4 regions of the Pantoea sp. PvP021 genome follow, and region 3 is predicted to be linked to each of the others. Evidence: predicted binding sites of a transcription regulator. Region 3 holds the regulator's gene; each other region holds the start of a gene.

Region 1 (3,128 bases), on a different contig from region 3:
GCGTAGAAACGCTTATCCGCCGGTGCCAGCGAGCTGGTCTGGCCGATAATCGCCACACCCACCTGCTTGATGATCTCGCGGAAGCGGTCATCACTCGGGAAGATATCGAAGCCCGGGATCGCTTCCAGTTTATCCAGCGTGCCACCGGTATGGCCAAGGCCACGACCCGAGATCATCGGGACATATCCGCCGCAGGCCGCGACCATCGGCCCTAACATCAGCGACGTCACATCGCCGACGCCGCCGGTCGAGTGCTTATCCACCACCGGCCCATTGAGGTTAAGTGATTTCCAGTTCAGTACCGTACCGGAATCACGCATCGCCATAGTCAGCGCGACCCGCTCAGGCAGCGTCATGTCGTGGAAATAGATGGTCATCGCCAGCGCGGCAATCTGACCTTCCGAAACGGTGTTATCACGCACGCCATTGATGAAGAAGCGAATCTCCTCTTCAGTCAGCGCATGGCCGTCACGTTTTTTGCGAATTATTTCTTGTGGCAGGAACAAGGTAACCCCCTGGTTCAGGGAAATCAGGATGGGGAACAGGCGGTCAGCGACCGCCTGAAGGATCAGTAACCCGCTTTGCTGGTGTCGCTGTCATGGCCCAGGGTGTTGAGCAGGCTCGCCAGCAGGCTTGAAGCACCAAAGCGGAAATGACGCGCATCGGCCCAGTCGGCACCCAGCGTCTCTTCCGCCATTTTCAGATAGATAGCGGCATCTTCAGCGGTGCGCACGCCACCAGCGGGCTTAAAGCCAACCTGCTGGCTGACGCCTTTATCACGGATCACGTTCATCATGATCTGCGCCACTTCAGGCGTGGCGTTAACCGGCACTTTACCGGTAGAGGTTTTGATGAAATCGGCACCGGCATCAATGGCAATCTCAGAGGCCTGACGGATCAGCGCTTCCTGCTTCAGTTCACCGGTTTCGATGATCACTTTCAGCAGCACATCTGCTTCGGCACAGGCGGTTTTACAGGCTTTCACCAGATCGAAACCGACCTGACTGTTACCGGCGATCAGCGCACGATACGGGAACACCACATCCACTTCATCGGCACCGTAGGCGATAGCGGCGCGGGTTTCTGCCAGCGCAATATCAATGTCGTCATTGCCGTGCGGGAAGTTAGTCACCGTGGCGATGCGGATCTCCGGAGTTCCCTGCTCGCGCAGCGTTTTACGGGCAATCGGAATAAAACGCGGATAGATACAGATTGCGGCGGTGTTGCCTGCCGGGGATTTGGCCTGATGACACAGGGCGATCACTTTTGCGTCGGTGTCGTCGTCATTCAGGGTGGTTAAATCCATCAGTTTCAGGGCGCGCAGGGCAAGGTCTTTGATATCGGTCATGAGGCTCTCCAAAGGATCGGGGTGCAACCCACCGGCTCGCCGGCGGAATGTTATAATAATAACACTCTGATGCGGCCTGATATGTGCCAGGAGTCACATAGGAATAAGAAATTAGTGCAACATTGCCACGTTTACTGTGACTAACATTACAGATAACGGTACCTGATGGTCATTATACGCCAGCGGGTGCAATGTTACTATTATCACATTTAAGCGCAATGGCTGCAGGTCGGGTGAGACACGGGCGGTCAGTTGCGCAGCGCCGGGAAAGCGGGGTCGAGCTGAAATAGCTTCTGACTGTTGTGCCACAGCGCATCGGCAATCTCCTCCGGTGACTCTTCTCGCAGGCTGCAGAGCACCTCCCACACCTGACGCGCCCGCTCCGGACGATTAGGCTGGCCCTGAAAGCCCTGCAGCGGCATATCGGGTGCATCGGTTTCCAGCAGCAGCGAAGAGAGCGGCAGCTGCGCCACGGTCTGACGGGTTTTGCTGGCGCGTTCATAGGTAATGGTCCCGCCGATGCCAATCGCATAACCCAGCTTAATAAAGGCCTGCGCCTGCTGCAGACTGCCCGCAAAACCATGCACCACGCCACGGCGCGGCAGATCGTAACGACGCAGAATCTGCGCCAGTTTGTCATGAGTGCGGCGCGAATGCAGGATCACCGGCAGCTGATACGCTTTCGCCAGCTTAAGCTGCGCCTCAAGAAAGCGTTGCTGCTTATCAAACTGCGGATCGTCGCGATAGAGATCCAGCCCGATCTCGCCGATCGCCACCAGCTTAAGCGGCCGCTGTTGCAGTAAGGTTTCCAGCTGGTCGAGATGGGCCTCCTGATGATTTTCGATGACGATTGGATGCAGGCCCAGCGCGGCATAGAGCGCCGGTTGCGCCGCGGCTAACGCGCAGACCCGCTCAAAGCGGCTGGCATCGATCGCCGGAACGATAATCTTTTGCACGCCCGCTTCTGCAGCACGTGCCAGGCTGCCAGAGATATCCCCTTCAAACGGCGGGAAATCGAAGTGGCAGTGCGTATCGATAAACTTCATGCCAGCGATCCTTTGTCGTAATCAGCATCATTATCCGCCAGCGGCGGTGTGATGATGAGGCGGGTATCGGGTGCATTGGCTACCGGAGCAGGCGGCGTAACGATACGCGCCGTGGTCATCGGTTCCGCATCGCTCAGCCACTGGCCCAGCGTGGCAAGAAAATAGCGACCACAACGCCGTCCCAGATGATAATCCTGATTCAGTGAAGCGATGCGGCTCCCCAGCGCACTGCTGGCCAGCGCATGCGGCGGAAAGATTTCGATAATGCGCAAATCATCGGGCGGATTCTCAATGAACTGCTGAATTTCCCGATAGCTCTGTTCATGCTTATTCAGCACGTTAATCATCGGCTGCAGTGTGCCGGTGCTGAGCCAGCGTTCCATCCGCTTAAACCATTTCGGGGTATAGAACATCTGCGACGGCACGGTGCGGATCACCACAATGGTATCAGCGCCACGGCGCGCGGCTTCACGCACCGGAATCGCATCGCTGATGCCGCCATCGAGATAGCTGATCCCTTCCAGACTGACCCCCAGCCGGTAAAAACCGGGAATGGCACTGGAGGCTTTGATCAGATCCAGCCAGTTATCGGCGGTCGGGTTGAAGTAGCCAGGCGTGTAGTCGTCACTGCGGCAGGCGCACATATAAAACTCGCGGCCGCTGGAGAACAGCTGTTCCGCGCTGCTCATCGCCAGCGGAAATTCACTGCGGGTGATATCTATCAGCCAGTCAAG
Region 2 (3,128 bases), on a different contig from region 3:
GAATCCGGGCCGTTCAGCACATCAAAGTCCTGACAGTCGGCGGTAGCCTGCAGAAAGCCGCTCAGACTTTCATAGCTGCCTGCTGAATCTTTAATGCCGATGATGTTCGGGTGCGCGGCCAGCGTACGAACGGTCTCTGGCTGCAAGGTATTGCCGGTACGCGCCGGGATGTTGTAGAGGAACAGCGGCACCGTAAGCGCATCAGCCACGCGCTGATAGTGGTCGATCAGCTCCTGCTGCTTAAGCGGAACAAACCACGGCGTGATCGCGGAAACAGCATCTACGCCAAGGCGGGCAATCTGTTTGCCGAGCCGGATAGTTTCACGGGTCGAAATCTCCCCGATATGCGCCACCACCGACGCCTGGCCGTTAACTTCATCGACGCAGGTGGTGGTAACCGCGATCTTCTCCTGCTCGTTCAGCACAAAGAATTCGCCGTTGGTTCCGCCGCAGAAGATGCCGTTACCGGCGTTGATCTGGCGTCTGACCTGTTCGCGCTGCCTCTCCGGATCAAAGGCACCTTCCCGGTCAAAAGTGGTGACGATGGCGGTCAGTACGCCGTTTATTTTCTTATTCATGACAATCCTCATTACGCCTGGCAGGAAGGGAAAAGCGTCAGGTAGACGGCGCGCACATCGTCGGCGGTGACCGCCATCGGCACGTTGTTCATCAGACGCTGGACGTCGAGCGCGGCTTCCACTAACCAGGGCAGGTGATCCGGGCTGATGCCCAGGGCTTCCAGGCTGGCAGGCAGCTGCAGCCGCGCTACCAGCGCGGTGAAGTAGTCGACCAGCGCGTGTGATTTCTCTTCATCGCTTAAACGGACGTCGGCGTCGGGCAGCAGATCATAGACCTGAGCGAATTTGCTCACCGCCGCCGGACGGACAAAGCGCATGCAGGGAGCCAGCAGGATGGCGTTGGCGACGCCGTGTGGCAGATGATATCTGCCGCCGAGCGGGTAAGAGAGGGCATGCACCAGATGTGTCCCGGCATGGGCAATCGATGCACCGCCATAATAAGAAGCCCAGAGCATCTCCAGGCGTGCCTGCAAATTTTCTGGCTCGCGCAGGGTGGTTTCGAGATTAGCGAACAGTTTCTTCATCCCAGTCAGCGCATAGTTGTCGCTGACCGGGTTGGCGACATTGGCAGTAAAGCACTCAATCAGATGGCAGAGGGCGTCAATACCGGTTGAAGAGGCAATATGTGGCGGCATGCTGGTGGTCAGTTCCGGCACCAGGGCCACCACATCGGGCAGCATCACCGGTGAAATAATGCCGACTTTGGTCTCTTTCTCCGGGATCGCCAGGATCGCATTGGGCGTCGCCTCAGAACCCGTGCCTGCGGTGGTAGGGATCAGTATTGAACGGGTACGGCGCTGCGGTTTTTCGCCTGCCAGCAGGGCGTCCAGCGAAGGCGCGGCGTCGATGCACAGCACTGAGAGTAGCTTCGCCACATCCAGCACGCTGCCGCCGCCGATGCCAATCACCATATCGACATGGGGCCGGGAGAGCGTTGCGATAATCGCTGCCACATCATGCTGGCTTGGTTCAGGCGGAACGCTGTTGACCACGCTGATACCCGGAATCTGATCCCGAAGTTGACCCATCAGCGCCTGCACTGCCGGAATCGCCTCAATGTTCCGGTCAGTGACCACGACTGCTGTCGATATCCCCTTCAGCAGATAGCGCATGTCGTTTAACGCCTGATAACCGCTAATCACCGTGCTGTTAATGTTCATTTCATACCCTTATTTCTGTCCTGTCTGAGCGGATGATTAATCTTGCTCAGCGCAATGCGAAGTCAGTCACTCTCTGTGGCTAATTTTATAAGGCATATCGATTTCGATTAATTTGAACTTGCTCACATATAATCAATCATGATTGAATATAATCAAATGCAGCGGCAATCGCCTGACAGGAGTGAGGATGGGCTCATCATTATGGAAAACCCCGGTGCTGGTCATCGCCGATGACTTTACCGGTGCCAACGATGCGGGTAGCGGACTGGCACAGGCTGGCGCCCGCGTACATGTGCTGTTTGGCACTGAGGCGCCGTTGCCAGAGGACGCTGCGGATGTGCTGGTTATCAGCACCGACAGTCGGGCAGTCAGCGCCAGCCAGGCCGCAGAGCGCGTGGCTCAGGTGGTGCAGCACTTCGCCGCACAGCTTCAGCAGGGCTGGCTGTTTAAAAAGATCGACTCCACGCTGCGCGGCAACGTCGGTGCTGAAACCGCGGCTGCGCTGCGGGCCAGCGGCAAAAGGCTGGCGCTGGTGGCACCGGCCGTGCCACGACTGGGCCGCACCACACACGAAGGTAAAGTGTGGGTCAATCAGCGGTTACTGACAGACACCGAATTTGCCAGCGATCCGAAAACCCCGATCCTCAGCGCTCGTGTACTCGATCAGATGCAGATCGACGGCACGGAGATCGATCTCCCGACGCTGCGCAGCGATCGGCTTGATGCGGTGTTAGCGGCGGCGCACGGCGTGGTGGTGGTGGATGCCGAAAATGAAGCCGATCTGGCGCGACTGATAATCGCTGCGGCGCGGCTGACAGAGAAGCCGCTGCTGGTGGGAGCAGCCGGGTTAAGCGATGCGCTGGGCGCAGCGCTCTCTGTTCGCCCGTCGCGGCCCGTGCTGGCGGTAGTGGGATCGATGAGCAGCAGCGCGCAGCAGCAGATCGCCACGCTGCTTAACCAGCGGGCAGTTGAGATCGTGGATGTCGATATCCGTCAGCTGTTTCAGCAGCCCGCCTGGCCTGACCGGGATCGCTGGATCGAACAGGCTGCCGCCGCACTGCGTGCTGGTCGCCATACGGTGATCCGCACCTGCCAGCATGAATCCCAGCGTCACGACATTGAGCATCTCAGCCAGCAGCACAGCGTGACCCGCCAGCAGTTGGGCGAAGCGATCAGTCAGTTGCTGGGCGAAATGACCCACAGCCTGTGCCGGACACAGCTGCCGCATGCGCTCTATCTGTCGGGAGGCGACGTGGCGATTGCCGTTGCCCAGGCACTGGGGGCCAGCGGCTTTAAAATTCAGGGTCTGGTGGCGGGCTGTGTGCCGCACGGGGTTCTGCTTAACAGTGAATTTACTCTGCCGGTGATGACCAAAGCGGGTGGCTTTGGT
Region 3 (3,128 bases):
CGGCGCAGCACAACGTAGCAGAACAGGTTGATCTGCTGGTTGGCGTGGTGCCGATTGTGAACCTGGAGTGGATTCAGAAGCTGGTGCGCGACACCGGCGAGCGCGGCCATTCACGTGAAGCGGTCATGGATTCGGTGGTGCGCTCGATGGAAGATTACATCAACTTCATCACACCACAGTTCTCACGCACTCACCTCAACTTTCAGCGCGTCCCGACGGTCGATACCTCAAACCCGTTCGCTGCCCGCGCTATTCCGTCACTGGATGAGAGCTTTGTGGTGATCCACTTCCAGGCGCTGGAAGATATCGACCTCCCCTACCTGCTGGCGATGCTGCAGGGCTCGTTTATCTCGCACATCAATACGCTGGTGGTGCCTGGCGGCAAAATGGGTCTGGCGATGGAGTTGATTATGGGCCCACTGGTGAAGCGGCTGATGGAAGGCAAACGAATAGAGTAAGAGGCCAAAAGGGCCTTTCCAGACTAATGCCAATGCCAATGCCAATGCAGGATGAATCTGACAGCAGCGAAAAAGCTTAACACGCTGGGAACCGGGTCAGAAGAGGAAAGCGTCCCGCGCCTGGGACAAAAACGCCGGGAGCGTTTTTGAACAACGCAACGCGTTGGCCCGGCTACGGGCGCACCTCAGGGATGAGGTGCGTAATCGCGCGGGCCGAGCGGCCAGGGATTGGCTTAAGCGACTTTCCGATCTGACCCGGTTCCCAGCGCAGGCACAGTCTGACAGCAGAGCACGACAGATTTTGCCCGCGACCTTAAAAGATCCCTGCGGGTACTAAAGTTCGATCACTTCATAGCTATGCGTAATGTTGACGCCTTTACCCAGCATGATGGCCACAGAGCAATATTTTTCAGCAGAAAGATCCACAGCGCGTGAGACCGCTTTATCCTGGAGGGCTTTACCACTCACGATAAAATGCAGGTTGATGTGCGTAAAGATTCGCGGCGCCTCTTCACGACGTTCTGAGGTCAGTTTTACTTCACAATCAGCCACATCGTTTCGGCCTTTTTGCAGAATTGATACCACGTCAATCGCGCTGCATCCGCCCGCCGCCATCAGCACCATCTCCATTGGGCTGGGCGCTTTATCACCCGAATTTCCATCCATCAGTATCTGATGGCCGGATGAGGATTCTCCGAGGAATGTCAGCCCTTCTACCCATTTCACTCTTGCCTGCATGATTTTTGCTCCGGAATACGCTGTTTTGTCGCCAGAGTACGCTTTCGCCTGGTAAACAGCAATCCAGAGAAATCCGCCCGTAGCTGAAGCGAGACAACAGAAGACAGTCGGCAAAAGCTGTGCTACAAACAGTGCTGAAAATATTTTTCGTCACCCGATGACGAAGCCGGGAAGGATGATGCGCACTGCGCCTGATGCGGCCCGAATAATTTCCTGAAATGGAAACGCTTGAAGCTTTCACCGCCTGACAGGGAAAACTGCCCCCTGTATTTTGGGCACGATTACAACAGAGGATAATAGCGAATGGTTCTCGGCAAACCGCAAACAGACCCTACACTCGAATGGTTCCTGTCCCATTGCCATATTCACAAGTATCCATCCAAAAGTACGCTGATTCACCAAGGTGAAAAAGCAGAAACGCTTTACTACATCGTGAAAGGTTCCGTTGCGGTTCTGATTAAAGATGAAGAAGGCAAAGAGATGATTCTTTCCTACCTGAATCAGGGCGATTTTATTGGTGAACTTGGCCTGTTCGAAGAAGGCCAGGAGCGCAGCGCCTGGGTACGTGCGAAAAGCGCGTGCGAAGTGGCGGAAATTTCTTACAAGAAATTCCGTCAGCTGATCCAGGTTAACCCTGACATCCTGATGCGACTCTCATCGCAGATGGCGCGTCGCCTGCAGGTGACGTCTGAAAAAGTGGGTAACCTCGCTTTCCTCGACGTAACCGGACGCATTGCACAGACCCTGCTCAACCTGGCGAAGCAGCCAGATGCCATGACGCATCCCGACGGCATGCAAATTAAAATCACTCGTCAGGAAATTGGCCAGATTGTTGGTTGTTCACGTGAAACCGTGGGCCGTATTTTGAAGATGCTGGAAGATCAGAACCTGATCTCCGCACACGGCAAAACCATCGTCGTTTACGGCACCCGCTAATTCCTGTCACCCACGGCGTGATGGCAACATCACGCCGTTATTGTTTGTGTTGGGCCGATGTGGCGTCGAATTATTTACCATCCTGAAGTTAACTACGCCTTGCGGCAAACGCTGGTGCTCTGTCTGCCGGTGGCGCTGGGCTGGCTGGCTGGCGACCTGCAAAAAGGTCTGCTGTTCTCATTAGTGCCCGCCTGCTGCAACATCGCCGGTCTGGATACCCCGCATAAACGCTTCTTCAAACGCCTGATTGTTGGCGGCAGCCTGTTTGCCCTCGGCAGCTTTCTGATGCAGTGGCTTACCCTCCATGCTATTCCGCTGCCGCTGATCCTGTTTGCTATGCCCTTATTGCTCGGCGTTACCGGGGAGATCAGCCCGCTGCATGGTCGTCTGCTGCCCGGCACCCTGATTGCCGCCATCTTTACCCTGAGCCTGATTGGCCGCATGCCAATCTATGTTCCCCCGCTGCTCTATATCGGCGGCACGCTATGGTACGGGCTGTTTAACTGGTTCTGGTTCTGGCTGTGGAAAGAGCAGCCGATGCGCGAAAGCCTGAGCCTGATCTACCGCGAGCTGGCTAACTACTGCGACGCAAAATATACCCTGCTGACGCAGCTGACCGATCCGGAAAAGGCGCTGCCGCCGCTGCTGGCTCGCCAGCAGAAAGTGGTCGATCTGATTAACACCTGTTATCAGCAGATGCATATGCTGTCGGCAAGCCGCGATCACAGCCATAAACGGCTGACGCGCGCCTTTCAGGTGGCGCTGGATCTGCAGGAACATATCTCGGTCAGCCTGCATCGGCCGGAAGAGGTGCAGAAGCTGGTCGAACAGAGCCACGCCGAAGCGGTGATCCGCTGGAATGCCAAAACCATCTCGGCCCGGTTGCGGGTGCTGGCGGATAACATTCTCTATCACCAGCTACCCGATCGCTTTGCGATGGATAAACAGCTCGGCGCGCTGGAGAAAATCGCCCATCAGCATCCCGACAATCCGGTG
Region 4 (3,128 bases), on a different contig from region 3:
GCAGGGCCAGCCGCTGATGGCGTTTGGCGTGATGGGCGGCCCGATGCAGGCGCAGGGACACCTCCAGCTGGCGCTGCGCATTATGCTGCACCAGCAGAATCCGCAGGCCGCGATTGATGCGCCGCGCTGGCGCGTGGTGCAGGGACGCGAGGTGGTGTTTGAATCAACCCTCGATCGCAATACCCTGAGCACACTGCGCCGTATGGGCCACAACGTGGTACTGGAAGATCCCCTGAGTAATTACAATTTTGGTGGCGCGCAGGCGATAGTGCGCGATCCGCAGGGCTTCTACATTGCGGCCAGTGAGAGTCGCAAAGATGGTCAGGCGGTGGTGTTTTAAGGTCGCGGCAGTGAGCGTCAGACTGCTCAGCCCCTCCTTCATCTCTGCGCGCTGAAGCCTGCGATGGCAGGGAATGCAGCACGCCCTGAGGCGCAGGCGGTCCCATTCTGTAACCGGCGTTTCAGAAAGCATCTGTTTCACAGGTGGTTTCACGTTGTGCCGTGGCTCGGGTTTGTTCTATTCTTTAGGCCATTCCTACCTGGACATCTGACAGTATCACCGACAGGAGTTGACCCTATGGCTTCAGGACTTACACGCCTTATGGCACGTGGCGGCATTATGCTCGCTGGCGCGCTGATCGTGCTGCAACTCACCGCATGCGGTGATAAAGAAGGCGAGCAGCGCAAAGCATTTATCGATTTTCTCCAGAACACTGTGATGCGCAGCGGCGAGCATCTGCCCAGCCTCAGCGAAAACCAGAAGCAGAGCTTTGGCAACTTCGCCAGCGATTACGCCATTATGTATGGCTTCTCGCAGCAGGCGAACAAAGCGGTTGAACAGGGTATGCGTCCGGTGGTGGATGAGCTTTCTGCCATTCGCGTTCCGCAGGATTATCTCAGCCGTCGTGATTCCCTGCGTCAGGCGACCAGCGCACTGGTGATCGTCACCCAGCAGATTGAAAGCGCCAAAATGCAGGCGGACAGCAGCAAAGCGACCCTGAAGCAGCCGGATGACCTGAAAAAAGTCTACGACACCGCCTATAACAAAGTGGTGACGGTGCCCGCTAATCAGCTGATTCCTCTGCTGCCAAAACTCCAGGCGCTGAGTCAGGGTGCAGTGCAGACCGGCGATTTCCTGCAAACGCAGGGAACCCGTGTCAGCTTCAATGATGGCGGCGTGCAGTTCCCGACTCAGGATCAGGCTTCGCAATATAACGCGCTGATGAGCACTTTATCCGCCAATTCGCAGGCGCTTCCTCAGGCACAGGCTGCCGTCCAGGGTGGTCTGCAGTAAATCCGCTTTACGGGCAGGCGCTAATCGTCTGCCCGTCCCACTCTCTTTTCTCCTCCCACCCAATCACCCGCTGAATGAAGTGTGATCTGGCGCATTTTCGACCAAAAATAGTTTGTGATCTAAGTCACAGATATATAACAAATCAACGTCAAACAAGTGTGATTCACCTCACAGATAACCGGCCCCCCCGTCTAAAAATCAGCCAACTGAGCCTGAGCTACGCCTTAAAGTGTGATCAAAATCACGCTAATCACCCCTGCCACCACCCTTAATCAGTGATGTAGATCACACTTACCCCGCACGCTACGCAGCGTCAAATTCGCGTGATAGAGTCCGCGTGCATACAGTAATACCACCGGCTTTGGGTCGGGGTGGCTAAACAAAAACAAGCGCGCTCTCCTATTGCAGCGCGTCTCAATAAGGGGTGGGTTTATGTCCTCATCAGTGAAGGTCAAAGTACAAAGCTTTGGTCGCTTTCTGAGTAATATGGTGATGCCAAACATCGGGGCGTTTATCGCCTGGGGTATCATCACCGCACTGTTTATTCCAACTGGCTGGATCCCTAACGAAACGCTGGCCAAACTGGTTGGCCCGATGATTACCTACCTGCTGCCACTGCTGATCGGTTTCACCGGTGGGCGTCTGGTGGGCGGCGATCGCGGCGGCGTGGTCGGTGCCATTACCACCATGGGTGTGATTGTCGGTGCGGATATGCCGATGTTCCTCGGTGCGATGATTGCTGGTCCGCTGGGCGGCTGGGCAATCAAGTCGTTTGACCGGGCGATTGACGGCAAAATCAAAAGCGGCTTCGAGATGCTGGTCAACAACTTCTCGGCCGGTATTATCGGGATGATACTGGCACTGCTGGCGTTCCTGGCGATCGGTCCGCTGGTAGAAGGTCTGTCACACATTCTCGCCGCGGGCGTGAATCTGATGGTGCAGAACAACCTGCTGCCACTGACCTCGATCTTCGTCGAACCCGCGAAAATCCTGTTCCTGAACAACGCCATTAACCACGGTATCTTCTCGCCGCTTGGTATCCAGCAGGCTAGTGAAGCCGGCAAATCCATTTTCTTCCTGATCGAAGCCAACCCGGGTCCGGGTATGGGCGTGCTGATGGCCTATATGTTCTTTGGTCGTGGCAGTGCTAAACAGTCTGCGGGCGGTGCGGCAATCATCCACTTCCTTGGCGGCATCCATGAGATCTACTTCCCGTATGTGCTGATGGCTCCTCGCCTGCTGCTGGCGGTTATCCTTGGCGGTATGACCGGCGTCTTCACGCTGACGGTGCTGAACGGTGGCCTGGTCTCTCCTGCCTCACCGGGTTCAATCCTGGCGGTGCTGGCAATGACGCCAAAAGGGGCCTACTTCGCGAACATCGCTGCTATCGCTGCCGCCTTCGCCGTCTCCTTCGTGGTGTCTGCTATCCTGCTGAAAACCAGCAAAGTCAAAGAAGATGACGATATCGAAGCCGCGACCCAGCGCATGCATGAGATGAAAGCGCAGTCTAAAGGCCAGAGCGGCGCGGGTGCGCCAGTCGCCAGCGATGCCATGAGCGTTGAACTGCATCACGTGCGTAAAATCATCGTCGCCTGTGATGCCGGTATGGGTTCCAGCGCGATGGGTGCAGGCGTACTGCGTAAGAAAGTGCAGGACGCCGGGCTGAGCAATGTGTCGGTGACCAATACCGCGATCAACGCCCTGCCGGGTGATGTCGATCTGGTGATTACCCATCGTGATCTGACTGAACGCGCCATCCGCCAGGCTCCGCATGCGCAGCATATCTCGCTGAACAACTTCCTCGACAGCGCGCTCTACAGCACTCTGACCGAGC

Evidence for each region. The regulator CRP, encoded in region 3, controls carbon source genes, mostly activating them, when cyclic AMP is high. The targets are predictions, from matches to a motif close to ATGTGANNNNNNTCACAT.
Region 1: a site for CRP is predicted at 1,540-1,557, ahead of deoC (deoxyribose-phosphate aldolase). Genes of this name have one in related genera too.
Region 2: a site for CRP is predicted at 1,849-1,866, ahead of ACVKSX_RS21945 (iron-containing alcohol dehydrogenase). Genes of this name have one in related genera too.
Region 4: a site for CRP is predicted at 1,568-1,585, ahead of ACVKSX_RS16580 (PTS mannitol transporter subunit IICBA). Genes of this name have one in related genera too.

Annotation. Positions count from the first base shown of each region.
Region 1 covers NZ_JBSRXX010000003.1:235,689-238,816, reverse strand. The annotation lists gene deoA (thymidine phosphorylase) at 1-506, opposite strand, end outside; gene deoC (deoxyribose-phosphate aldolase) at 569-1,348, opposite strand; gene ACVKSX_RS12705 (TatD family hydrolase) at 1,597-2,394, opposite strand; gene ACVKSX_RS12700 (patatin-like phospholipase family protein) at 2,391-3,128, opposite strand, start outside.
Region 2 covers NZ_JBSRXX010000012.1:63,240-66,367, forward strand. The annotation lists gene ACVKSX_RS21940 (dihydrodipicolinate synthase family protein) at 1-578, opposite strand, end outside; gene ACVKSX_RS21945 (iron-containing alcohol dehydrogenase) at 590-1,738, opposite strand; gene dtnK (D-threonate kinase) at 1,926-3,128, shown strand, end outside.
Region 3 covers NZ_JBSRXX010000005.1:216,188-219,315, reverse strand. The annotation lists gene ACVKSX_RS15640 (phosphoribulokinase) at 1-458, shown strand, start outside; gene ACVKSX_RS15635 (OsmC family protein) at 792-1,196, opposite strand; gene crp (cAMP-activated global transcriptional regulator CRP) at 1,500-2,132, shown strand; gene ACVKSX_RS15625 (YccS/YhfK family putative transporter) at 2,190-3,128, shown strand, end outside.
Region 4 covers NZ_JBSRXX010000006.1:132,669-135,796, reverse strand. The annotation lists gene ACVKSX_RS16590 (gamma-glutamyltransferase family protein) at 1-340, shown strand, start outside; gene ACVKSX_RS16585 (DUF3053 domain-containing protein) at 578-1,294, shown strand; gene ACVKSX_RS16580 (PTS mannitol transporter subunit IICBA) at 1,727-3,128, shown strand, end outside.